4 regions of the Glutamicibacter sp. TV12E genome follow, and region 1 is predicted to be linked to each of the others. Evidence: riboswitches for the same ligand, from Rfam matches in the RefSeq annotation. Region 1 holds a riboswitch; each other region holds the start of a gene.

Evidence for each region. Region 1 has a riboswitch for S-adenosylmethionine ahead of ACT7DV_RS04135 (O-acetylhomoserine aminocarboxypropyltransferase/cysteine synthase family protein). Riboswitches for the same ligand answer to the same signal wherever they lie in the genome.
Region 2: it holds a riboswitch for S-adenosylmethionine, as region 1 does, so the genes downstream of both, ACT7DV_RS06065 (flavin reductase family protein) here and ACT7DV_RS04135 (O-acetylhomoserine aminocarboxypropyltransferase/cysteine synthase family protein) in region 1, are expected to answer to the same signal.
Region 3: it holds a riboswitch for S-adenosylmethionine, as region 1 does, so the genes downstream of both, ACT7DV_RS02735 (hypothetical protein) here and ACT7DV_RS04135 (O-acetylhomoserine aminocarboxypropyltransferase/cysteine synthase family protein) in region 1, are expected to answer to the same signal.
Region 4: it holds a riboswitch for S-adenosylmethionine, as region 1 does, so the genes downstream of both, ACT7DV_RS02270 (O-acetylhomoserine aminocarboxypropyltransferase/cysteine synthase family protein) here and ACT7DV_RS04135 (O-acetylhomoserine aminocarboxypropyltransferase/cysteine synthase family protein) in region 1, are expected to answer to the same signal.

Annotation. Positions count from the first base shown of each region.
Region 1 covers NZ_JBQVVF010000001.1:907,221-912,469, forward strand. Annotated here, with positions in the region: gene ACT7DV_RS04115 (shikimate dehydrogenase family protein) at 104-961, shown strand; gene ACT7DV_RS04120 (methylated-DNA--[protein]-cysteine S-methyltransferase) at 958-1,587, opposite strand; gene ACT7DV_RS04125 (RNA polymerase sigma factor) at 1,584-2,081, opposite strand; gene ACT7DV_RS04130 (histidine phosphatase family protein) at 2,177-2,737, opposite strand; SAM riboswitch class I at 2,849-2,943, shown strand; gene ACT7DV_RS04135 (O-acetylhomoserine aminocarboxypropyltransferase/cysteine synthase family protein) at 3,062-4,435, shown strand; gene ACT7DV_RS04140 (CoA-binding protein) at 4,435-4,929, shown strand.
Region 2 covers NZ_JBQVVF010000001.1:1,296,023-1,301,271, reverse strand. Annotated here, with positions in the region: gene ACT7DV_RS06075 (ZIP family metal transporter) at 1-567, opposite strand, end outside; gene dnaB (replicative DNA helicase) at 629-1,984, opposite strand; gene ACT7DV_RS06065 (flavin reductase family protein) at 2,644-3,144, opposite strand; SAM riboswitch class IV at 3,242-3,359, opposite strand; gene ACT7DV_RS06060 (PaaI family thioesterase) at 3,759-4,175, shown strand; gene ACT7DV_RS06055 (dihydrofolate reductase family protein) at 4,221-4,811, shown strand; gene ACT7DV_RS06050 (PQQ-dependent sugar dehydrogenase) at 4,819-5,249, shown strand, end outside.
Region 3 covers NZ_JBQVVF010000001.1:608,638-613,886, reverse strand. Annotated here, with positions in the region: gene ACT7DV_RS02750 (LOG family protein) at 1-809, shown strand, start outside; gene ACT7DV_RS02745 (5'-nucleotidase, lipoprotein e(P4) family) at 955-1,773, shown strand; gene ACT7DV_RS02740 (VIT1/CCC1 transporter family protein) at 1,770-2,873, opposite strand; gene ACT7DV_RS02735 (hypothetical protein) at 2,929-3,195, opposite strand; SAM riboswitch class IV at 3,209-3,321, opposite strand; gene ACT7DV_RS02730 (DinB family protein) at 3,394-3,978, opposite strand; gene ACT7DV_RS02725 (helix-turn-helix domain-containing protein) at 4,154-4,717, shown strand; gene ACT7DV_RS02720 (hypothetical protein) at 4,814-5,230, shown strand.
Region 4 covers NZ_JBQVVF010000001.1:487,598-492,846, reverse strand. Annotated here, with positions in the region: gene ACT7DV_RS02285 (methionine synthase) at 1-589, opposite strand, end outside; gene ACT7DV_RS02280 (DUF1852 domain-containing protein) at 609-1,601, opposite strand; gene ACT7DV_RS02275 (LysR family transcriptional regulator) at 1,724-2,665, shown strand; SAM riboswitch class I at 2,898-2,988, shown strand; gene ACT7DV_RS02270 (O-acetylhomoserine aminocarboxypropyltransferase/cysteine synthase family protein) at 3,074-4,375, shown strand; gene ACT7DV_RS02265 (cystathionine gamma-synthase) at 4,375-5,249, shown strand, end outside.

The DNA of each region.
Region 1 (5,249 bases):
CGATATGCGACAATAGTTAAAGTACAGCAAGGTGAGGCGAGTCACAAGAGATGTGACGGTTTCCGGAATCCACGCTGGGCAAGCTCGCCTCGAAAGGACAACAATGAGCCACTCCATCAACGCAACACAGCTGTTCATCATTGGTTCCCATGCTTCGCAGACCATGTCGCCGAATCTCTGGAATCCTGTGTTCGAGGCGCTGGACAATCACTGGAGCTACGAGCCGCGGGACGTTCCCGCGCACAGCCCAATGCAGGAAATCCGCAACAGCCTGCTCTCAACGCAAGTCATAGGCGCCAACGTGACCATGCCTCATAAGCAGTGGGCAGCAGGTATCGCCGACGAACGCTCAGAACAGGTTAGCCTCAGTGGAGCAGCTAATCTATTGATCCGCCAGGGCGGAAAACTCCATGCCTACAACACCGACCTGATTGCGGTGGCAACCAAACTGGCCACCAGAATGCACGATCACGTTGTATTCCTCGGCGCCGGTGGCGCGGCTCGTGCAGCTTTGGTTGCGCTCAAAGAACACATCGGCACCGTCACCATCGCGGACCGTGATCCAGAAGCAACCAATCAGCTGCTCTCGCTGGCCACCCGCATGGGGGTCAGGGGCAAGGGCGTGGATTGGTCCCGGGCAGCGCAGGCCACAGCGCAAGCTTCCCTCGTCATTAATGCCACGCCTATCGGCAAGCATGCCGAAGACGGGGCTGCTTGGGGCACCGCGCAGCTGGCTCCTGGTACCCATATCTATGATTTCGTGTACAGCGCGCACACGACCGGAACCATCAAGGCCGCCATCGAACAAGGCCTGGAATATTGCGACGGTTGGGAGCATTTGCTGCTTCAAGCTGAAGCCATGGTCCCGCTGCTTGGCTTGCCTGAACAGAGCAAGACCCAACTCCAGCAATCGCTTCAGCGCATCCGCGCATCCGCGACAATAACTGAGCGAAAAGCCTAGAAGAGGGTGCTCGGCGGGCCACCGAAGCGGGGATTCTCCAGCGTCAAAAGTTCCGTCTTTGCTTCAAGTCCACCGAGATAGCCGCCCAGCGAACCATCGGTGCGCAGCACCCGGTGGCAGGGCAAGACAATGGGAATCGGATTGGTCGCGCAGGCCGATCCTACGGCGCGCACGGCTTTGGGATTGCCAATGCGTTCCGCCATCTGTGAGTAGCTCCACGTCTGCCCGTAGCCGATCATGCCCAGTTCCAGCTGCACTCGGCGACGGAAGTCCGTGGAAAGCTTCAGGTCCAGAGGCACATCGAAGTTGCGCCGAGTCCCCGCAAAGTACTCATCAAGTTGCCGGGCCACAGCGTCCAGGCGCGCGGGGTCCTTGAGGATGCGCGGGCTGAGCTTCTGGGCGAGCACCTGGAGAATCTTCTCATGGTCCTCTGTTTCAAAAGCTACCCGCACCAGGCCGGCTGGGGTGCTGGCCAGCAGCAAAGACCCTACCGGGCTATCAACTACGCGGTAGGAAATATCGACAAGATCTACGGCCTGCGCCTTGGCCCGCAGCTCGATCCCGAGTTGTTCCAAAATTTGGGCCTCTTCTCCGGTTGCTGAAGAGTTGGTCGGTGCATTAGTCATGATTTCTCCTGCCACAATGTGTCGTCGTCGAGCAATCGGCGAAGATTCTTGAGCCCGTCGCTGCCTGCTCTCCGCGCGGCGGCTTCAGTGCCGGACACCATTTGGGCAATCTGGGCATAGTTCAGTCCGCCCAGATATCTGTAGCCGACCACCAGCCGCTGCTTCTCGGGGAGCCTTCCTACTTCCTGCCAGAGCTGGAGATTCTCCAGTTGCAGTGCTGGTTGCGGCTCGCCATCAATCTGGTCCCACTGTTGATGGTCGAGAAGGAACTCCGGCTTGTTCTTGCGCAGCTCATCGATGGCCTTGTTCCTTGCAATGCGGACCAGCCAGGCCAGTACATTGGCGTCCTCGGCAAGCTGCGGATAGGCCTTGAGCGCGGAGAGGAAAGTCTCGGACCAGGCGTCCTGGGCGCGATGCTCATCTAGCAGGGCGCGGCAAACGCGAAGGACGTTCAGCCCGTAATCCTGGACTATCCGCTCAAACGGCACTTGCATGGCTCTCCTGAAGGTCGGCACCTTTACGGGCATTCACCATGTAAACGTATCGCGGAGCAAAAATGTGAGGTGCCGATTGGAAAAATCTTGAGCGCCTAGCAGCTCACCGGGTCCAGTCCCTCAGCCAGCTGGCGCAGGCGCTGGATATCAATCTCGATGGCTTCGCCATTGTCTACGCCGCGGGGCAGCTTGGTTCCGGCCAGGGCATCACGAATGGCGCGCATGGTGGCTCCATGGCTGACCACTGCCACCTTCCTGCCCGCATGCTCATTCGACAGGTCGATCAACGCAGGAATCGCCCTGCGCAAAATCTCGTCAATTGGCTCCAACTGGTCTTGGACCAAGGCTGATTCCTCGTCGCTCACCTGGGCCATGATCCGGCCTTCGAGCGGTCCGAAACCGCGTTCAATCAATTCCGGGACGGGACGGCCGGTCTCGATGTCCAGCTCCTGGGCAATCAGCGCGGCCGTTTCCTGCGCTCGGCCCAGCGGGGATGCCAGCACCAGGGAGAACCCCTGGCCTTGAAGGTCGCGCCCTACACCGCGAGCTTGTTCGCGTCCGGTGTCGTTCAGCGGAATGTCGGTGCGCCCCTGAAGGCGGCCGGCCAGATTCCAATCGGTCAGCCCGTGTCTGATCAATACCAGCGCAGTATCCATGGCTCAAGCGTACCGCCGTGCGCGGTGATCGAAGAATCTCCGGCATTACGTCCGATACGCAACGTTAAGACTCATAGTTAGGTCATGAACGGTCATGTTGCGAAGATTGTTACACCATCCCGAGCGGCTGAGAGATCTGGTTCGTTGACGCCGCAGCAACCTGCCACATCCGGTGGTTACGGTGCTACCGCCAGAAACGATGCAGCCGCTTATCTTGTTTAACCACAACAAGTTGCGACATTGATTCCGGGATTCCTGCCTCGATCGCACCACCGCCCGCCGGTGAAGCGCGAAAACCCCATCGACAAGGAGTCGTAAGCCAACATGGCAGATCACAAGTTTGGATTCCGCACCCGCGCATTGCACGCCGGTGGCACCCCCGATGCAGAGCACGGCGCCCGTGCAGTGCCCATCTATCAGAGCACCTCATTTGTCTTCAAGGACGCCGACGACGCGGCCAACCTCTTCGCGCTGCAGAAATACGGCAATATCTATTCGCGCATCGGCAACCCGACCGTAGCGGCTTTCGAAGAGCGCATGGCCTCCCTGGAAGGCGGCATCGGCGCTGTAGCCACCGGCTCCGGCATGGCCGCCGAGTTCGTCACCTTCGCGGCCCTGGCCCAGGCCGGCGACCACATTGTGGCCTCCTCGAAGCTCTACGGAGGAACCATTACCCAGCTTGATGTTTCACTGCGCCGCTTCGGCATCAACACCACCTTCATCGATTCCAACGACCCCGCCGACTTCGAAGCTGCCATCCAGGAAAACACCAAGGCCGTGTACACCGAAGTGGTAGCCAACCCCTCGGGTGACATCGCGGACTTGAACGGCCTGGCCGAGGTGGCCCACCGCCACCTGATTCCCCTGGTCGTCGACTCCACGCTCACTCCCCCGTATATCCTGCGTCCCATCGAGCACGGGGCGGATATCGTCATCCACTCGGCAACCAAGTTCATCGGCGGCCACGGCACCACCCTCGGCGGCGTAGTGGTCGAGTCCGGGAAGTTCGACTGGGGCAACGGCAAGTTCCCCGCGATGACTGAACCGGTGGCCAGCTACGGCAACGTTTCCTGGTGGGCCAACTTCGGCGAATACGGCTTCCTCACCAAGCTGCGCAGCGAGCAGCTGCGCGACTTCGGTCCAGCCCTGCCGGCCCAGTCGGCGTTCCAGCTCTTGCAGGGCCTGGAAACCCTGCCCCAGCGCATGGACAACCATCTGGCCAATGCCAAGCAGGTCGCTGCCTGGCTGGAGGCAGATCCACGGGTCACCTACGTGAACTACGCCGGCCTGGAATCCCACCCGCAGCATGCCCATGCCAAGGAACTTCTGCCCATGGGCGTCGGTTCAGTGTTCAGCTTTGGCGTGAAGGGCGGGCGCGAAGCCGGCTCCAAGTTCATCGAAGCCCTGCAGCTGGCCAGCCACTTGGCCAATATCGGCGATGCCCGCACCCTGGTGCTGCACCCTGCTTCCACCACCCACCAGCAGCTCAGCGCAGGCCAGTTGATCGCCGCTGGCGTACCCGAAGATCTGATCCGGCTGTCGGTAGGCCTGGAAGATGTCGAAGACATCCTCTGGGATCTGGACCAGGCGTTGGCCGCCTCCCAGGAAACGGCCTCTGGCTCCGCCAATGAATTTGCGGAACCCGCCTATGATGGCGCGGCGTGCGCCATTCCTGCAGCACCGAAGGGAGCCAACTAATGAGCACCACCGACCGCACCTGGGAAGGCCCGGGAGCCGCGCAACGGCTGAACATCCTGCGCGAAACCAAGTCCATCGCCATCGTGGGAGCCTCCAACAAGCCATCGCGGGCCAGCTACTTCGTAGCGACCTACCTGCTGTCCTCATCCAAGTACAAGGTGTACTTCATCAACCCGGTGCTCGATGAGATCCTGGGCCAGCCGGTGTACAAATCCCTCGCTGATCTGCCGGAGACACCGGATCTCGTGGAGGTCTTCCGCAAGCACGATGACCTGCCATCCGTGTTGGATGAGGCCTTGGCCGTGGGGGCGAAGACCCTCTGGCTGCAGCTGGGATCCTGGCATGAGGACGTGGCCCGCCGTGCCGAGGCTGCGGGCATGAATGTCGTGATGGACCGCTGCGTGAAGATCGAGCACGCCCGCTTCCACGGCGGCCTGCGCCTGGCCGGGTTCAACACCGGGGTGATTTCCTCAAAGCGCCAGGTGCTCGCCTAGGCGATCCCAGGCAGCTGATTCAAGTGGCGGACAACCTTTATGGTTGCCCGCTACTTGCGGTTTGCAAGGGGATTCAGCGAATTGCTCCCCATGCCGTCGGGCACGCACATCAAGTTGGGCGTTGATATGCCGTGCACCCCTTAACTGCCACTATTGAACGTCCGGGGACAGCCAAGGCAAACTATTTAAAGCTGATTTTCTCGGCGTACAGACCGTCTACTTGGCACAATGCCAACCAATCCCACGCCAATATGCCACTTAACCCAAAATTCCAACACTATTAGCTTGACGTTCCCACGCAATCGGGCATAAAGTCATGG
Region 2 (5,249 bases), 390 kb from region 1:
CATGGCCAGTGCCCCGACAAAGGCAGCCAGCCCACAAGAAATCGCGATGGAACCCCACAGAAGGGCAATAGACGAACCTTTGCGGCCGGCGCTCTTCATTTGAGCCGTGCTGGCCAACCCTTCGGGAATGTTGGAAATGAAAATGGCAATGAGCATGGCGGGGTTGATGCTCGAGCTAGCCACAACGCTCAGACCCAGTGCCACGGATTCGGGAATGCCGTCGATCAAGGCTCCCACTGCCAAAGCGGTGCCCGCAGGTTCGCCGCCCTGAGCGCTGCCCGAGGCTTTTTGACGCCTTGCGGTGCGCCAGGCCAGTACCCTATTGGCCGAGAAATACAGCGCGGCTCCCACCAGCACACCGGCCGCCGTTGCCAGAAGCCCGCCAGTTTCGAAGGCCTCGAGTACAAGCTCAAAGCTCAGTGCACTGACCAGCACTCCTGCGCCTAAGGCCATGATCGCGCAAACCCAGACCTTCGGAATTTTCAGCCACCAGGCAGCGCCAGATCCCAGCAACAGCGCCGAGCCGGCTACCGTGCCCCAAAGCAAGGCCTGCAAAGAAGCGAACATGGCACCCACTATAGCCAGCAAGTCGCTGGCTTAGTAGCTGCCATGTTGGTTCTGACTGGGATTAACCCTCAGAGGACATATTGCTGAAGCGCGAGTAGTGGCCTTGGAATGCCACGGTGATGGTTTTGGTAGGACCGGCACGGTGCTTGGCGATGATCACGTCGGCCTCGCCTGGACGGTTTTCCTTGTCATACACATCATCACGGTGCAGCAAGATCACCATATCGGCGTCCTGCTCAATGGAACCGGATTCACGAAGGTCCGAAACCATAGGCCGCTTATCGGTTCGCTGTTCGGATCCACGGTTCAGCTGCGACAGCGCGATCAACGGAACATCGAGTTCCTTGGCCAGCAACTTGAGGTTACGCGAGAATTCGGAAACTTCCTGCTGGCGTGATTCCACGCGCTTGCCCGAACTCATCAGCTGCAGGTAGTCGAGGATGATCATGCGCAGCTCGTTGCGCTGCTTCAGGCGGCGGCACTTGGCGCGGATTTCCATCATGGACATATTCGGCGAATCGTCGATGAACAGCGGCGCTTCATTCAACCGGCCCATGGTGGTGGCAATCTTCGTCCATTGTGCATCTTCCACCGAACCCTTGCGCAGGTCCTGGAGCTGGATGGAGGCTTCTGCCGAAAGCAGGCGCATCGCAATTTCATTGCGGCCCATTTCCAGGGAGAAGAAGACGGTGGCCATGTTGTTCTTGATGGCGGCGGACCGGGCGAAGTCCAGTGCGAAAGTCGACTTACCCACTGCAGGACGGGCCGCGATGATGATCATCTGGCCGCCCTTCAGGCCCTGGGTCAGCTCGTCGAATTCGTAGAACCCGGTGGGCACGCCGGTGATGCCGTCGCCGGCGTTCGCGGCGTTTTCGATTTCGTCTACGGTGCCTTCGATGATGTCCGAGAGGCGTACGTAGTCTTCGCTGCTGCGGTTTTCCGCAACCTTGTAGACCTCGGCTTGCGCTTCATTGACGATGGCATCGACTTCTCCATCGGGCGAGTAGCCCATCTGGACGATGCGGGTTCCGGCGTCCACCAGGCGGCGCAAGACGGCGCGCTCGCGCACGATTTCTGCATAGTAGCCGGCGTTAGCGGCGGTGGGCACCTGCTGAATGAGGTTGTGAAGGTAGGCAGCGCCACCCACACGGGAAATTTCGCCGCGCTTGGTCAGCAAGTCGGCCACGGTCACAGCATCGGCAGGTTCACCTCGGCCGTACAAATCGATAATGGCTTCGTAGATGGATTCGTGAGCCGGACGGTAGAAGTCGGTTCCTCGCAGCGCCTCAACGACGTCGGCGATGGCGTCCTTGGATAGCATCATGCCACCGAGCACGGACATCTCGGCTTCGACATCCTGTGGCGGCTTGCGCCCTGCGTCGGATTCTCGTCCTTCGTAGACCGGCTCAGCACTCATTGCAGACACTTCCATCCCCTATTGACCCCAGGGAGAAAAATCTTCCTTGCCAGATGGCAACGTTCCAACCTGCTAGTTGATGCCAACTGTTCAATGGATTACGTCTGTGGATATTTCTGCCCCAAAGCCAACAGTAGGGCCGATGTCTACCCACGTAAACTCCATTATCCACAGGTCCTGTGCATAACATACCATCAGCTGTGGACTAGCCTGTTCACTGTCTGGGGAGAACCCTGTGGATTATTGTCAAGTACCCAACAGTAATAGTGATTGACTAGGTGTTTTCTGTTTTCACATCTGTGGACAGGGAAATGTTTTATTGAAGGTAGCGATATGTTCACAGTAGTTATCAACACCCAAAAACGCCCGCAATACAGGGATTATCGCGGTTTTCACACAGTTCTGCACATCTTGCCCACAGTCATGTGGATAACCATGTGGATATTCATAGAATCGCAAAAGGCTTAGTCACCGTCTCTTATAACGGCCAACTCGGCAGATTATGGCCAATAGTCCACATTTTCGCGAAGCGGCCGCCATACACACCGTGGATAACTATTTGCCTGGCGTTCAACGCGTCCCGAAACCCGACAAGGCCCGGTGCAGATCACCATCAGGAAATCCGCGCCGAGCCTTCGGGAAACTACCACTCAGAAGATCTAGACGAGCTCAGGAACTGGGATTGAATGAAATCGGGAATCATGGAAGATCTGCGGCGAGTGCTGTGATGTGTGATGCCCATGCACCTCCAAAAGCACAACCCAGTGGTCACCAGCTTCGACTTCATTGTAAATCGACGTTTCCAGCCAGAGGGTGGACTCTTCAATAAACAGAGCGCCCTGCTCAGAAACCACGGTGTCCACGCCGAGGAACCGATCGCCCTTCTTCGAAGCGATCTGCGTGCAGACCCCTCCATTAAGATCGCTGAGTACCGAAACACCAATGTAGCTGGCCTCGCGCAGTTTCGGCCAAGTGTTGGAGGTCTTCTGGACTGCGAACATCACCAATGCGGGCTCCAGCGAAACCCCCACAGTGAATGAGGATGCAACAATGCCGGTTTTTACGCCGTCCACTTCTGCGCACAGAGCGGCCACGCCTGAGGGATGTTGAGCGAAAACCTTGCGTAGGGTTAGCGGGTCAAGTTCACGATTCAATGACATGGCTCGATTCCTTCGGTTCTTGCCCACCGCGTCAGACCCAGCGGGAACAGCGGTTCGAGTTGATCCGAATCCGGTTGCCACTGAGGTTTCACGCCGTGCGCGGTACTTGTTCTGACACCATTTGGCGCAAAACCGAATCCTCACCTGGAGCACCCCACTACCGTTGAGAGGGTTGCCGATCAGCAAGCCAGGGCTTTTAGCTGATGCTCTTGATTCTGCTTAAAACAATATGGCCCATGACGAAGCACCGTCAAACAATTCACTTCTCAAATCGCAATATTCAACAAAATATTCGACAGTGGCTCAGTTTTAAGGTCACAAAACAGTCCTTTATTCACCAATTCGGCCCACAGTGGCACTTCAGTGGGCCGCGAGGGTGTGATCTTCGTCGTAACGCATTAACTTATGGCAGGGCTAAATATTTTCCGGCATCTGCGCTTCCAGGAAAATCGGCGCCAAGGTTCGCCATGGCGCACACCGAATGTGAAGATCCGCCACCAGGGATCATCCCGGAAGGATTGCCGCGCACTTCAACAGGTAAAGTGCGAATAATTGAACTGCAATCCCCACCGCTCGAACAGGCGCATCGCGCCCCAACACTTTTGGAGCCACCCGTGAGTTCCCCAGAACAGCGAATCCCCGACAAGACCAGCCGCTTCACTGACAGCATTGGCCTGGTCTTTGATGACATCACCGCCACTTCCGTGCGAGGCCATGCCGACCTCAATGAAGAGCACCACACCCCGTGGGGCGTCGTTCATGGAGGTGTCTATGCCTCCATGATTGAAAGCGCCGGCAGCGTTGGCGCCAGCTACGCGGTCTCAGAGCGCAATCAATTTGCTGTGGGCGTGCACAATGCCACCGACTTCCTGCGTCCCTCCACCGGTGCGCGCGTGCAGGTTGAGGCCAAGGCGCTGTTCCAAGGCAAGACCCAGCAGTTGTGGGAAGTCGTCATCACCGATGAGGCCAGCGGAAAGGAACTCTCGCGCGGACAATTGCGCACCCAAAACGTAGATATGCCCGGCGCCTGAGCGTATCCTAGGTGGCACCTAGCGGATCAGCTTCGGAGGCTTGCCATGAGTGCCACCTATACCTTTGACGTGTTCAGCAGCCTTGATGGCTTCGGCAGTGCAGGCAGCGATTGGGGTGGCTACTGGGGAAAACAGGGGCCAGAGCTGTTGGCCCATCGCCTCGGGCTCTACACTCCCGAATGCCGCATGGTTTTCGGAGCAAACACCTTCCGCTTATTTAGTCTCTTCTGGGCAGAAATCGAGATGAATCCCGAGGTTGAAGACGCGTGGGGCGTGGCTTTGCACGACAAGCCCGCCACTGTCATCTCCACCACCTTGGAAGAGCCGCTGTCTTGGCCTAATGCCACGCTGGAGCGCGCTGATGCCTTGGAAGTCGTAGCCCAACTCAAGAAAACCTCAGATGTGCCGCTGCGCTCTCACGGTTCCCTGGCCATGAACCATTCGCTGCTGGCGGCAGGTCTAGTGGACTTCATCCAGGTGAGCATCTTCCCGGTGCTGACCGGGCATAGCGGCTCTGCTCCGGTACTCGGCGGGGTCGACGACTATGACCTGGAACTTGTCGATTCAAAGCTTTTGGACGGCCGGATCCAGGAACTGACGTATCGCCCGACGCGCCACCAGCCGGCGCACGCTTAGCCGCTCGATGAAGCACATCCGAGACGCTTGCCTGCTGCTCGGCGCAGTGTTCCTCGCCGGATGCTCCACGCCAACACCACCTCCAAGTCCAGCTGCCGAATCGCAAACCGCTCCAGAACTACTGGCCACCGGCTTGGAAGCTCCGTGGTCCATGGTCTACGTCCAGGACAGCTTGCTGGTCAGCGAACGCGATTCCGGGAGGATCCTGGAGGTTTCGGAGTCCGGACAGAGCCGCGAAGTGGCCCGGATCGAGGATCTCGCAGCGATAGGCGAAGGCGGGCTGCTGGGCCTGGCCTTCCTCGCGCCGGACCAGCTCTACGCTTTTTCCACCGCTGAATCCGGTAACCGCATTCAGCAATTCACGGTGCAAGGCAGCGCCGGAAACTTGTCATTGTCGGCTCCGCGGACCCTGCTGGATTCCTTGCCCTCGGCCAATAT
Region 3 (5,249 bases), 300 kb from region 1:
AACAGCGCATTCCGGGACGGGGCCTGGACGATGCCGATGCCCTGGCGACGACCCTGCATGACCACCACATCGGCCAGGCGATGATCGCGGAAATCTACGACGGCGCTTTCAAGGACACTCCGATTATCGGGGTCATGGGCGGGCATTCCATGGATCGCGGGACTCCTCAGTACGCTCAGGCGCTCGAACTCGGCGCGTTGCTGGCCAGATCCGGGTATGCGGTGGCTACTGGGGGAGGACCTGGCGCGATGGAAGCTGCCAATGCCGGTGCATGGCTGGCGGACCGAGATCACCAAGAGATTGGAACGGCGCTGCAGATGCTGGCCGCCGAACCCGATGCGATTCACCACCGCACAGGTTGGGCGCGAGTGGCGCTCGCCGTGAAGGAACGCTTCCCTTCACAGCGGAAGTCCCTGGGCGTCCCTACCTGGTTCTATGGACATGAGCCGCCGAACTTGTTCGCGACGCATATCGCGAAGTTCTTCAGCAATTCCATCAGGGAAGCCACGCTGCTCGAACAAGCGAACGGCGGCATCGTCGTGCTTCCCGGTGCCGCCGGAACGGTGCAGGAGATCTTTCAGGATGCTTGCGAGAACTACTATGCCACCGGAGCCCGGGTGGTTCCACTGGTGCTGATCGGCCAAGAGTATTGGACCAAGACACTTCCTGCATGGCCGCTGCTCCAAGCCCTGGCAGCCCAAAAGGTCATGGAGGAAAAGATCGCACTGGTGGATAGCGCGGAAGAAGCGGTTGCATTCCTTGGCGCCGTGCAACCCCTGCGGCGGCGGAGCAGGTTCCCGGCGAAGTAGTACCGATCCTCCTTTCAGTCTGATGTTCAACATATGAAATACAGATATATCAGTGGTGACTTGGGTCACTTTTCTTGCTAGCCTGACTTGCACGGCCGCTGCCTAATCTTGCAGCAGGCTCTTGGATGGACGCAAAGGGGCCAGAATGAGGAAAATTATTGCTATTGCCGCGGCCTTGGCCGTCGGCTCGGGCGGAGGTTATGCAGCGGCTGCTGCACAGGCTCCTGCCGCCGCCGAGACCTCTGGCACGTGCGCTGTCAGCCAGTATGCAATGGCGCTTCGATGGCAGCAGCAATCCGCAGAAGCCCAGGCGCTGCAGGGACAGACCTATGCGATGGCCACAGTGAATCTTGAGCAGAAGGTCAAGGAAGCCCGTGCCAAGAGCAACAGCGGCAAGGGCAAGTCCGCGCCGAAGGGGCAGGATCTGGCCATAATCACCGACCTTGATGAAACAGTCATCGACAATACCGCGCTGCTGGCCCGGGACATGGAGCAATGCCATGACTACACCACTTGGGATACCTGGGGCTCCTGGGAAACGGAGGGGCATCCCTCGCTGATCAACGGCGCTAAGGAATTCTTGGACCGCGCAGACCAGCTGGGCGTGGATATCTTCTACATTTCAGACCGTGGAGCCGAGAATCTGGATGCTACGCTGGACAGCCTAAAACAGCTGGGGTTGCCACAGGCCAGCAAGGAGCAGGTCTTGCTTCTGGGTCCGCCTAAGCAGGAGCGCCGGGCCGAAGTGCAAAGCGGCCACAAGGTGCTGATGCAGCTGGGCGACACGCTGCACGATTTCGACGAGGATTTCGCCGGTACTCCGTTGGAGCAGCAACGGGGCCTGGTGGAGCAGAACTCGCGGAAGTTCGGCGACGAGTGGATCATCCTGCCGAACCCGACGTACGGATCGTGGTCCACGGCAACGCTGGATGCCTGGGAGGCCGATCCAGAGGTGTGGGACTAGGCGACCTGTACGTCGAAGAGCAGGCCCAGGCAGTAGGTGACCGCTGCGGCGCCCCATCCGATGGCCAGCTGGCGCAGGCCGCGCTTGAGCGGCGAGGCTCCGGAGAGCAGGCCGACGATGGCTCCGGTGATCATCAAGGCGATACCCACCAGGATCACGGAGATGGCCACGGCCGCCAAGCCGCCAAGACCGAAGATATAGGGCAGGATCGGGATGATGGCGCCGGAAGCGAAGAGGCAGAAGGAAGTGGCTGCCGCGCCGGTGGCCGAGCCGAGCTCTTCGTGTTCGCTTTCCAGTTCCTCTGCGCGTTCCTCGGGGTTCAGCGAGAAGGCAGGGTTGCAATCACAGGTGAAAAGCCCCATGCGTTCTGCGGCGCGGTGTTCTGCATCTTCATCGCTCATGCCGCGGGCCTTGTAGATCAGCACCAGCTCGTTGGACGCCAAATCGAGGTTGGGTGCTGCCGTCAGCGTCACCTGGGTGGGCCGCGACGCGGTGAGAAGCTCGCGCTGGGAACGCACGGAGACGAATTCGCCGGCCGCCATGGATAGCGCTCCGGCCAAGAGCCCGGCGATGCCGGAAAAGAGCACGAAGGTGGAGGATACCCCGGTGGCGCCGATGCCCATGATCAGGGCGAGGTTGGAGACCAAGCCGTCATTCGCGCCAAAAACTGCGGCGCGGAAGTTGCCCGAGAGCTGAGCCCGGCCGGCGGTGGCCAGCGCGCGGACTACTTCTTCATGCACCTGTTCGTCGGCGGCCATTTGCGCGGTCGCGTCCTTGTCGTCGCGGTACGGCGAATTGCTCTCGGAACGCTGTGCCATGGCCAGCACGAAGACCGAGCCGAAATTGCGGGCCAAGAAGCGCAAGATCGTGCGGCGCAATGATGGGCGGACAGGCTTGGCGTGTTCTCCCAGCTTGGCCCGCCAGTGCGCCTCATGCCGCGCTTCGGCTTCGGCAAGTCCCAGCAGGATCTGCTTTTCCTGCCCTGATTTCTTCTGGGCCAGGGTGCGGTAGATGGCGCCTTCGGCGACTTCATCGGCCAGGTACTTTCGCCAGCGCTGGACTTGGGCACGGGTAGGTTCGGTTGCTGACTGGTTCGACATCACGAAAACAGCTCTCTTGGCAGGTCGAATTTCTTGGCGAAACTCGGTGAACGGGTCAGCTACCGATTTTAGTAAGGGGATGGAGCGTTGGGAATTTGGCAAGGCTAAAAGCGACGTTGCGCCCCTGCAGTTCCCCTGCGGCGGCAACGCCCAGGAGCAGCTCGGAAGTTTCCGGATCGAAGACCGGGCGGCGTGCGCAGCGGGCCAGGAGCTGTTCCAGCAGAATTGGATCGCCGACGTAGCAAATATGCCAGAGTCCTCGGACCTTGAATTGCACTTGGCCGGTTCGGCGGTCGACGATGGGCAGGACGGAATAGGCCATGTGATGCGCTCTCGCTGTGTTCTTGCCCGAGCACATTGTGTGAACGGACCGCTTCCTCATCCGAACCACCCATGAATCTGGGGTTGGTGCACGGCCAGTCGGAGCTTGGCGCCGTGTCTCGTGAAGCAACACTTGCGATACTACCGCCTGCGCTCCCCGCGATGAAGACCCGTTCCGTAATATGACCTGGCCCCCTGGCTACCGGTGGTCATCACCCATGGCGAGGCGGTTGATCGAGTCGAACTGCTGGGCCCATTGCGCTGCGGAATAGTCCGGGAGGTTGGGCGCTTCGGGGCGCAAGCCGGTGAAGCCATCAAGCTGTTCGCGCACGATGTCGAGGTGGCCGGCGTGCCGGGAGGTTTCCGCGATCATGTGCACCATGAGATGTTCCAGCGTGGTGTGCCGGCGGCGGATCCACCAGGGCACTTCAACCGGTGCGCTGAGCGGCAAAGCCCTGATGCCAGCATCCGAGAAGGCAGTTGACTCCCGGTATAACTCGATAATTTCGCTGGCGCTGAAGCGGGCCGGCGGCAGGAAGTCGGCCTGCGGATCATCGGCATCCAGAAGCTCTTGGATATAGGGGTCATCCACTGCACGGCCGAGGCATTGGGCAAAATACCCGTACTCGGTGATGGCCAGGTGGTGGACGACGCCGAGGATGTGCGTTCCGGTGGGCGTCAGCGGCTTGCGTGCCAGCAGGCCGCTCAGCCCCTGGGCCTTGTAGATGACTGCTTCGCGCGCGTCGGAGAGATATTCGTGGAGCAGTTCCTTGCTGTGATCCATGATCAGAGTCTAGCCAGCGTGCAGGGATCCGGAGCGCGGAACGTGCGGGACACGGCATATTTGCAGGACTCGCGCTATGCTCTGTTTACTATTGGTAAACTTGCCGCCGGAGCCTTTTCGGTACGCCCGTTTGGCTGCTGGCGTGCCACAACAAGCGAAGTGATGGAGCGAAAGCATGAAGACCCTGCCCGTGGAATCAAGCGGTGCTGCGATCAATATCGGATCGCGGTTGCGCGGGGTGCGCCAGCGGCAGCGAATGACCATCGACCAGGTCGCTGAGCTGTCTGGGCTGACCAAGGGCTTCCTCTCGCGTGTTGAGCGCGATCTCACCAGCCCCTCGGTCTCGACGCTGCTGAAATTGTGCGAGGTGCTCGGCATCGAGGTGGGCACGCTATTTGAAGTGCCCGAAACCATGCTGGTGCGGCTGGAAGAAGCGCCGCGGGTGTCGCTGGGCGGGGAGGGGATCACCGAGCAGCTGGTGACGCCGCGCGGCGAGAAGCGCGTGCAGATGATCCGAGCCGAAATCGCTCCCAAGGGCTCTGGCGAAGCCGAGTTGTATTCGGTGGACTGCGAGTTGGAAGTGCTCCATGTGATCGCCGGAAAATTCACCCTCGTGCTGCCCGAGCAGCGTGTTGAGCTCCAGGCCGGGGACACCATGAGCTTTCCTGGGCGCGAGCCGCACAGCTGGGAAAACGAGTCCGATGAGGCCGCCCTGGTGACCTGGACCTTGATCCTCTAGCTTCAAGCGCTCCTTTTCGTTGCGGTGCTGTGGAGCGCGTATTCTAAAATGGTGTGCTCGGTGTGCGCACACAGTGCGGTGATCGATGGGAGTGGCGTGAGGACTAGCGAGGATACTGGCGCACGGGATCAGCTTCGCTGCATCAGCTGGTGGGCTTCGGTGCTTGTCGGCCTTCTTGCCGGCACAACCCTGACGTGGATCCGCACGCAGCGCAATTTCTTTTTCATCGGAGCGGTCATTATCGCGGTGGTGATTGTGGTGCTCGGCCTGCGGACCATTCGGCGGCGGGCCCGCTTTCCGCAAATGGCGCAGGCGCGCGTTTCGTGGCTATACGCCCTCTGGGCCATCATTCTCATGATCCTGGTCGGGCCACTGCAACTGGTCTACGTAGCCGATGACCTCTCCGAGCTCATGCTCAAGTCACTGATCCTGTCCGCCGGATTCTGCGTGGCGATCCATGAAATCGATCGTTCGCTGGTCAATGCCAGCAAAAAGGACTTCCGCGACGCCTAGGGTCCCGGCGACCATGCCG
Region 4 (5,249 bases), 420 kb from region 1:
CAGCGATGCCCCAGTCGGAGACCTCATCAAAAAAGACGTTGAAGGCAGGCTCATCGAACTGGATGACATCCACTCCGGCGGCCTCGAGCTCGCGGGCTTCCTGGTTCAGGATGGTCGCGAATTCCCACGCCAGCTTCTCCCGGCTGCGGTAGTGCGCATCGTACAAGGTATCAACCATGGTCATCGGGCCTGGCAGGGTCCACTTGATCTGCTTGTCGGTGCAGGAACGCAGGAACTTTGCGTCCTGGACAAAGACGGGATTTTCACGTTCAACTGCACCGACGACGGTGGGGACACTGGCGTCATAGCGGTTGCGGATGCGCACGGTCTCGCGCTTCTCGAAATCGACACCGCTCAGGTGCTCGATGAAGGTGGTAACGAAGTGCTGGCGGGACTGCTCGCCGTCGGAAATGATGTCGATGCCGCGCTGGGTCTGCTCGAGCACCGCTGCGCGCATGGCGTCTTGCTGCCCTTCGCGCAATTGCTCGCCTTCAAGCTTCCAAGGGGACCAGAGCTTTTCAGGCTCGGCAAGCCATGACGGCTTGGGCAGGCTGCCTACAATCGACGTGGGGATAAGCGGGGAAGTCATAAGGGAATCTTTCTGGATCTTAGGCGACGGGTGTCGGGCAGGAAGCGGACCACTGATCGAGCAGTTGGCGATTTGGGATGATGAAATGCTCTTCGGTGAACTTGCCTTGGATCTTGCCCAGTTGGGTTCGCTCTTCGCGGTCATAGAAGACGCGGGTGGGGGAAAAATCCTCGGCGCCAAGGCTCGGGTGGTACACAGCCGGAGCCGCCGAATTGGCGTTGTAGATCTCCGGGCGGTAGATCTTCTGGAACGTCTCCATGGTGCTGATCAGGCTGATCAGCTGCAGGTTCGTGTAGTCGTTGAGCAGGTCGCCACGGAAGTAGAAAGCCAGCGGTGCGACAGCACCCTGCGGCATGAAGTAGCGCACGCTCAAGCCCATCTTTCCGAAGTACGCATCGGTGAGCGAGTTCTCGTCCTGCTGGTATTCCAAGCCGAGCACCGGATGGCTGTTGCCAGTGCGGAAATAGGTCTTGGAAGTCGAGACGCTGATGCAAACCACAGGCAGCTGGGCAAAACGCTCACGGTACGCCTGTGAGTTCAAGAAGTGCTGGAAGAGCCGTCCATGGAGATCGCCAAAATCTTCGGGAAGCACCGGAGCTCCGCTGTCATTACACGAAGCTGGAAGCACAACGCTGAAGTCGTAATCGCGGACATAAGAAGAAAAATTATTGCCGACCATGCCCTGGGACCGAGTGCCGGTGAGTTTATCCACGATCGTGGTTTCAAGCACTTCTAAAAGAGGAAATTGCTGGTCGGTATTATCGGCAGAAAAATGCACATTTGCGGAAATGATTTCCAATTCAAGACAATAGCGGTCGCCTTGGGGATTGTCCCAGTGAGCAAGGGAATTGAACCGGCGGTTGATCATCGTCAGGGCATTGCGAAGGTTCTCTTCGCGGCGCTCTCCACGTGCCAAATTAGCGAAGTTTGTCGTGGTGCGCGAATTTGTCGAAGGGGAGTAATTCTCGTCGAATCTAGTGGTGCCAATGCTGAAATTTAATGCGTCTGCCATGATGGCCAATCTGTATTTGGGAGGCCTGGGCAGGCCGAGGGGAAGTCGTTGCGTCAATCATGCAGGGTGATTCTTGATATCAGGTAACTCGATATAACTATGGATCCATATAGACTCTGGCTATGGTTCAGGGAACGAATGGCTTGACACTGCAGCAGCTACGCTATTTTGTGGCGGTAGCCTCCGAGGGGTCGATTTCGGCTGCCGCCGACCTCATTTACGTCGCGCAGCCCAGCATGTCGGCGGCGATGAAGGAGCTCGAATCACGGGTGGGGCGCACCTTGCTTGTGCGCTCGGCCAGGGGAGTGACGCTCACCGCCGAAGGCGCAGAATTCCTTGGCTACGCCCGGCAGGTCCTGGAGCAAGTGGAGTTGCTGGAGCACCGATACCTCGGACGTCCCTCCGCCAGGCGGCTGCTGGGCGTCTCCACCCAGCACTACTCATTTTCGGTGGACGCCTTTGTCCGGATGGTCCAGGCCAGCGGGGCCGAGGAATACCAGTTTTCGCTCCGCGAGACGCGCACCGAAGAAATCATCGAGGACGTGCGCACCCTGCGCAGCGACATCGGGATCCTGTACCGCAACGATTTCAACCGGAAGGTCATCGACAAGCTGCTGCGCGAATCCCGGCTGGTTTTCCACCCGCTGTTCCTCGCCGATCCGCACATCTTCATCTCGCGCAGCAACCCGCTGGCCACCCGGGACCAGGTCACGCTCGAAGACCTCGAAGACCTGCCGCGGCTAACCTTCGACCAGGGCGCGAATAATTCCTTCTACTTCGCCGAGGAGGTGCTCTCCACCCGCTCCAGCCAACGCGAAATCCAGGTCTCTGATCGCGCTACCATCTTCAACCTCATGATCGGCCTGGGCGGGTACACGATCTCCACCGGCATCATCAGCGACGAGCTTGATCCCTCCATCGTCGCCATCCCGCTGGCGATCGAGGAGCGCATCGAGATCGGATGGATCGGCCACGCCGCGATCCCGCTCACCGACCAGGCCCAGCGCTATCTGCAAGAAGTCCGCACCGTGGTCGCCAGCTTCGGCGTCGAGGTGCTCGGCTGAGCCGCCCTAGGCGTAACTCTCGGTCATCGAGCGCCGGTCCATCGTCATAAACTTCAGGCAAAACCCCTACATCACACCGATTCCGCTCAAAAGCTCGCGTCACAAAGTGGTGCCAGCCACCGCGTCATCATGACAACTAGAGGTCATATGAAGCCCGGCGGCCTTGTATGAAGCGCAGGGCTGTTGGCCGCTTGCGCCGTCTGCGAGCCATGGCCAACCATGGAGGAACAACAAACCATCAAGAGCGACTAAGAGATCTGGCTCGTTGACGTCGCAGCAACCATCGGGAAACCGAAAGGTGCTAATGCCAGGAACGATGGAGCAGTTCCGAACGCGCTTTCGCGCTGTGCCTCGTGCCTTTGCACGATGCCTATCGGTGCACTCCCTCGCAGAGAACGAGGAGGAGCCATGAGCCAAGGAACCGACGCGGTCCACGCCGGATACCGCCCGAGCGGAGAATTCCGCCCGATGCTGCCGCCGCTGCACAATTCCGCCGCCTACCAATTCCAATCGCATGCCGAGGCGATCGAGAAGTTCGCGCTGCGCCAGGCCGGCTTCACCTACTCGCGCACCGGCAACCCCACCGTCTCGATCCTCGAACAGCGCGTGGCAGCACTGGAAGGCGGAGCCCACGCGGTGGCCACCGCCACCGGCCAGGCCGCGGTGGCATTGTCCTTGCTGGCCCTGACCCAGGGACCCAAGCACATCGTGGCTTCTTCCTCGCTCTACGGAGGCACCGTGGATCTGTTCACCGACACCTTCGCCGACTTCGGCATCCGCATCAGCTTTGTCGACCAGGCCGATCCTTTGGCTTGGGCTGCGGCCATCGAGGATGACACCCGCGCATTCTTCCTGGAGTCCGTCTCCAACCCGCTGTGCACCGTGGCCGATCTTCCTGCCATCGCGGCCATCGCCCACGAACACAACATCCCGGTGGTCGTGGATAACACCCTGGCCACCCCGCTGAACGTGCGCCCTCTGGACTTCGGCGCCGACATCGTGGTCCACTCAGCCACCAAGGGCCTGGCCGGACACGGTTCGGTACTCGGTGGGATCGTCGTGGACTCGGGGAAATTCGATTTCTCCGACACCGCGCGCTGGCCGCAAATCGCCGCCCCGCGAGTGCGCCTGAACAACACTTCGCTGCTCGAACGCCACGGATCGGCCGCCTACGCGATGCTGGTCCGCTCCAAATTCCTGCACGACCTGGGCCCGACCCTGGCCCCGGCCAGTGCCCAGGGGATCCTCGCCGGAATCGAAACCCTGCCGGTGCGCGCCGCCCATGTGCAGCGCAGCGTCACCACGCTGATCGGTGAACTCCTGGCGCACCCGGGCATCGTGGCCATCCACCACCCGTCGTTGCCCACCCACCCAAGCTACGAGCTGGCCCAGAAGATCACGCCGAAGGGCACCGGCTGCGTGGTGGCCATCGAACTGGCCCACCCGACTTTGGTTTCCCCGGTGATCGATGGGCTCAAATTGATCTCGCTGGCCGCCAATGTGGGGGATACCCGCACCATGATTTCGCACCCGGCCACCATGACCCACTGCCGGCTCTCCGAGCAGCAGCTGGCCGCCGCCGGGCTGAACACTTCCACCCTGCGCCTCTCGGTCGGCTTGGAAGACCCGGCCGACCTGCTCGCAGACCTCACCCAGGCCCTGGATCTGGCATTGGACCAGGCCCTGGCCCCGCAAACCCAAGGAGCATGATGACTGGCTTCAACACCCAGGCCGTCCACGCCGGCCAGCACAAGGACCCGCACACCGGGGCGGTCGTCTCCCCGATCTACCAGACCAGCACCTTCATCCAGGACGGCATCAACGTGCTGCGCTCCGGGCACGAATACTCCCGCGGCTCGAATCCCACCCGCGACAGGTTCCAGGACCAGCTCACCGCGCTGGAAGGCGGGGCCGCCGGATTCGCCTTCGCCTCGGGCATCGCCGCCGAAGACGCGCTGCTGCGCGCGGTGCTCGAACCGGGCGACCACATCATCCTCGGTGCCGACGGCTACGGCGGCACCAACCGGCTGATCTCCAAGCTGCACAGCAAATGGGGGATCACCTCTTCCGCAGTGGAGATCACCAGCCTTGACTCGGTGCGCGCCGCGGTGCGCCCGAACACCGCGCTGCTATGGGTGGAGACCCCCTCCAACCCGCTGCTGGGCATCGCCGATCTGGCCGGATGGGCTGCCATCGCCCGCGAGCACGGCGCCCTGCTGGTGGTGGACAACACCTTCGCCACCCCTTATCTGCAGCGCCCGCTGGATTTCGGCGCCCACGCGGTGGTCCACTCCACCACTAAATACATCGGCGGGCACTCCGATGTGCTCGGCGGCGCGGTCATCGTGGCCGACCAGCTCTTCCGCGGCCAAACCCTGGCCGAAGCCGTGGGCTACCAGCAGTTCGCCGGCGGCGCGGTGGCCGGCCCGCAGGATTCCTACCTGGCCGCCCGCGGGCTGAAAACCCTGGGCCTGCGCATGGAACGCCACTGCGCCACCGCTTCCACGCTGGCCCGCTGGCTCGATGCACAGCCCGAGGTCACCCGCGTCTACTACCCGGGACTGGAGAACCACCCCGGCCACGA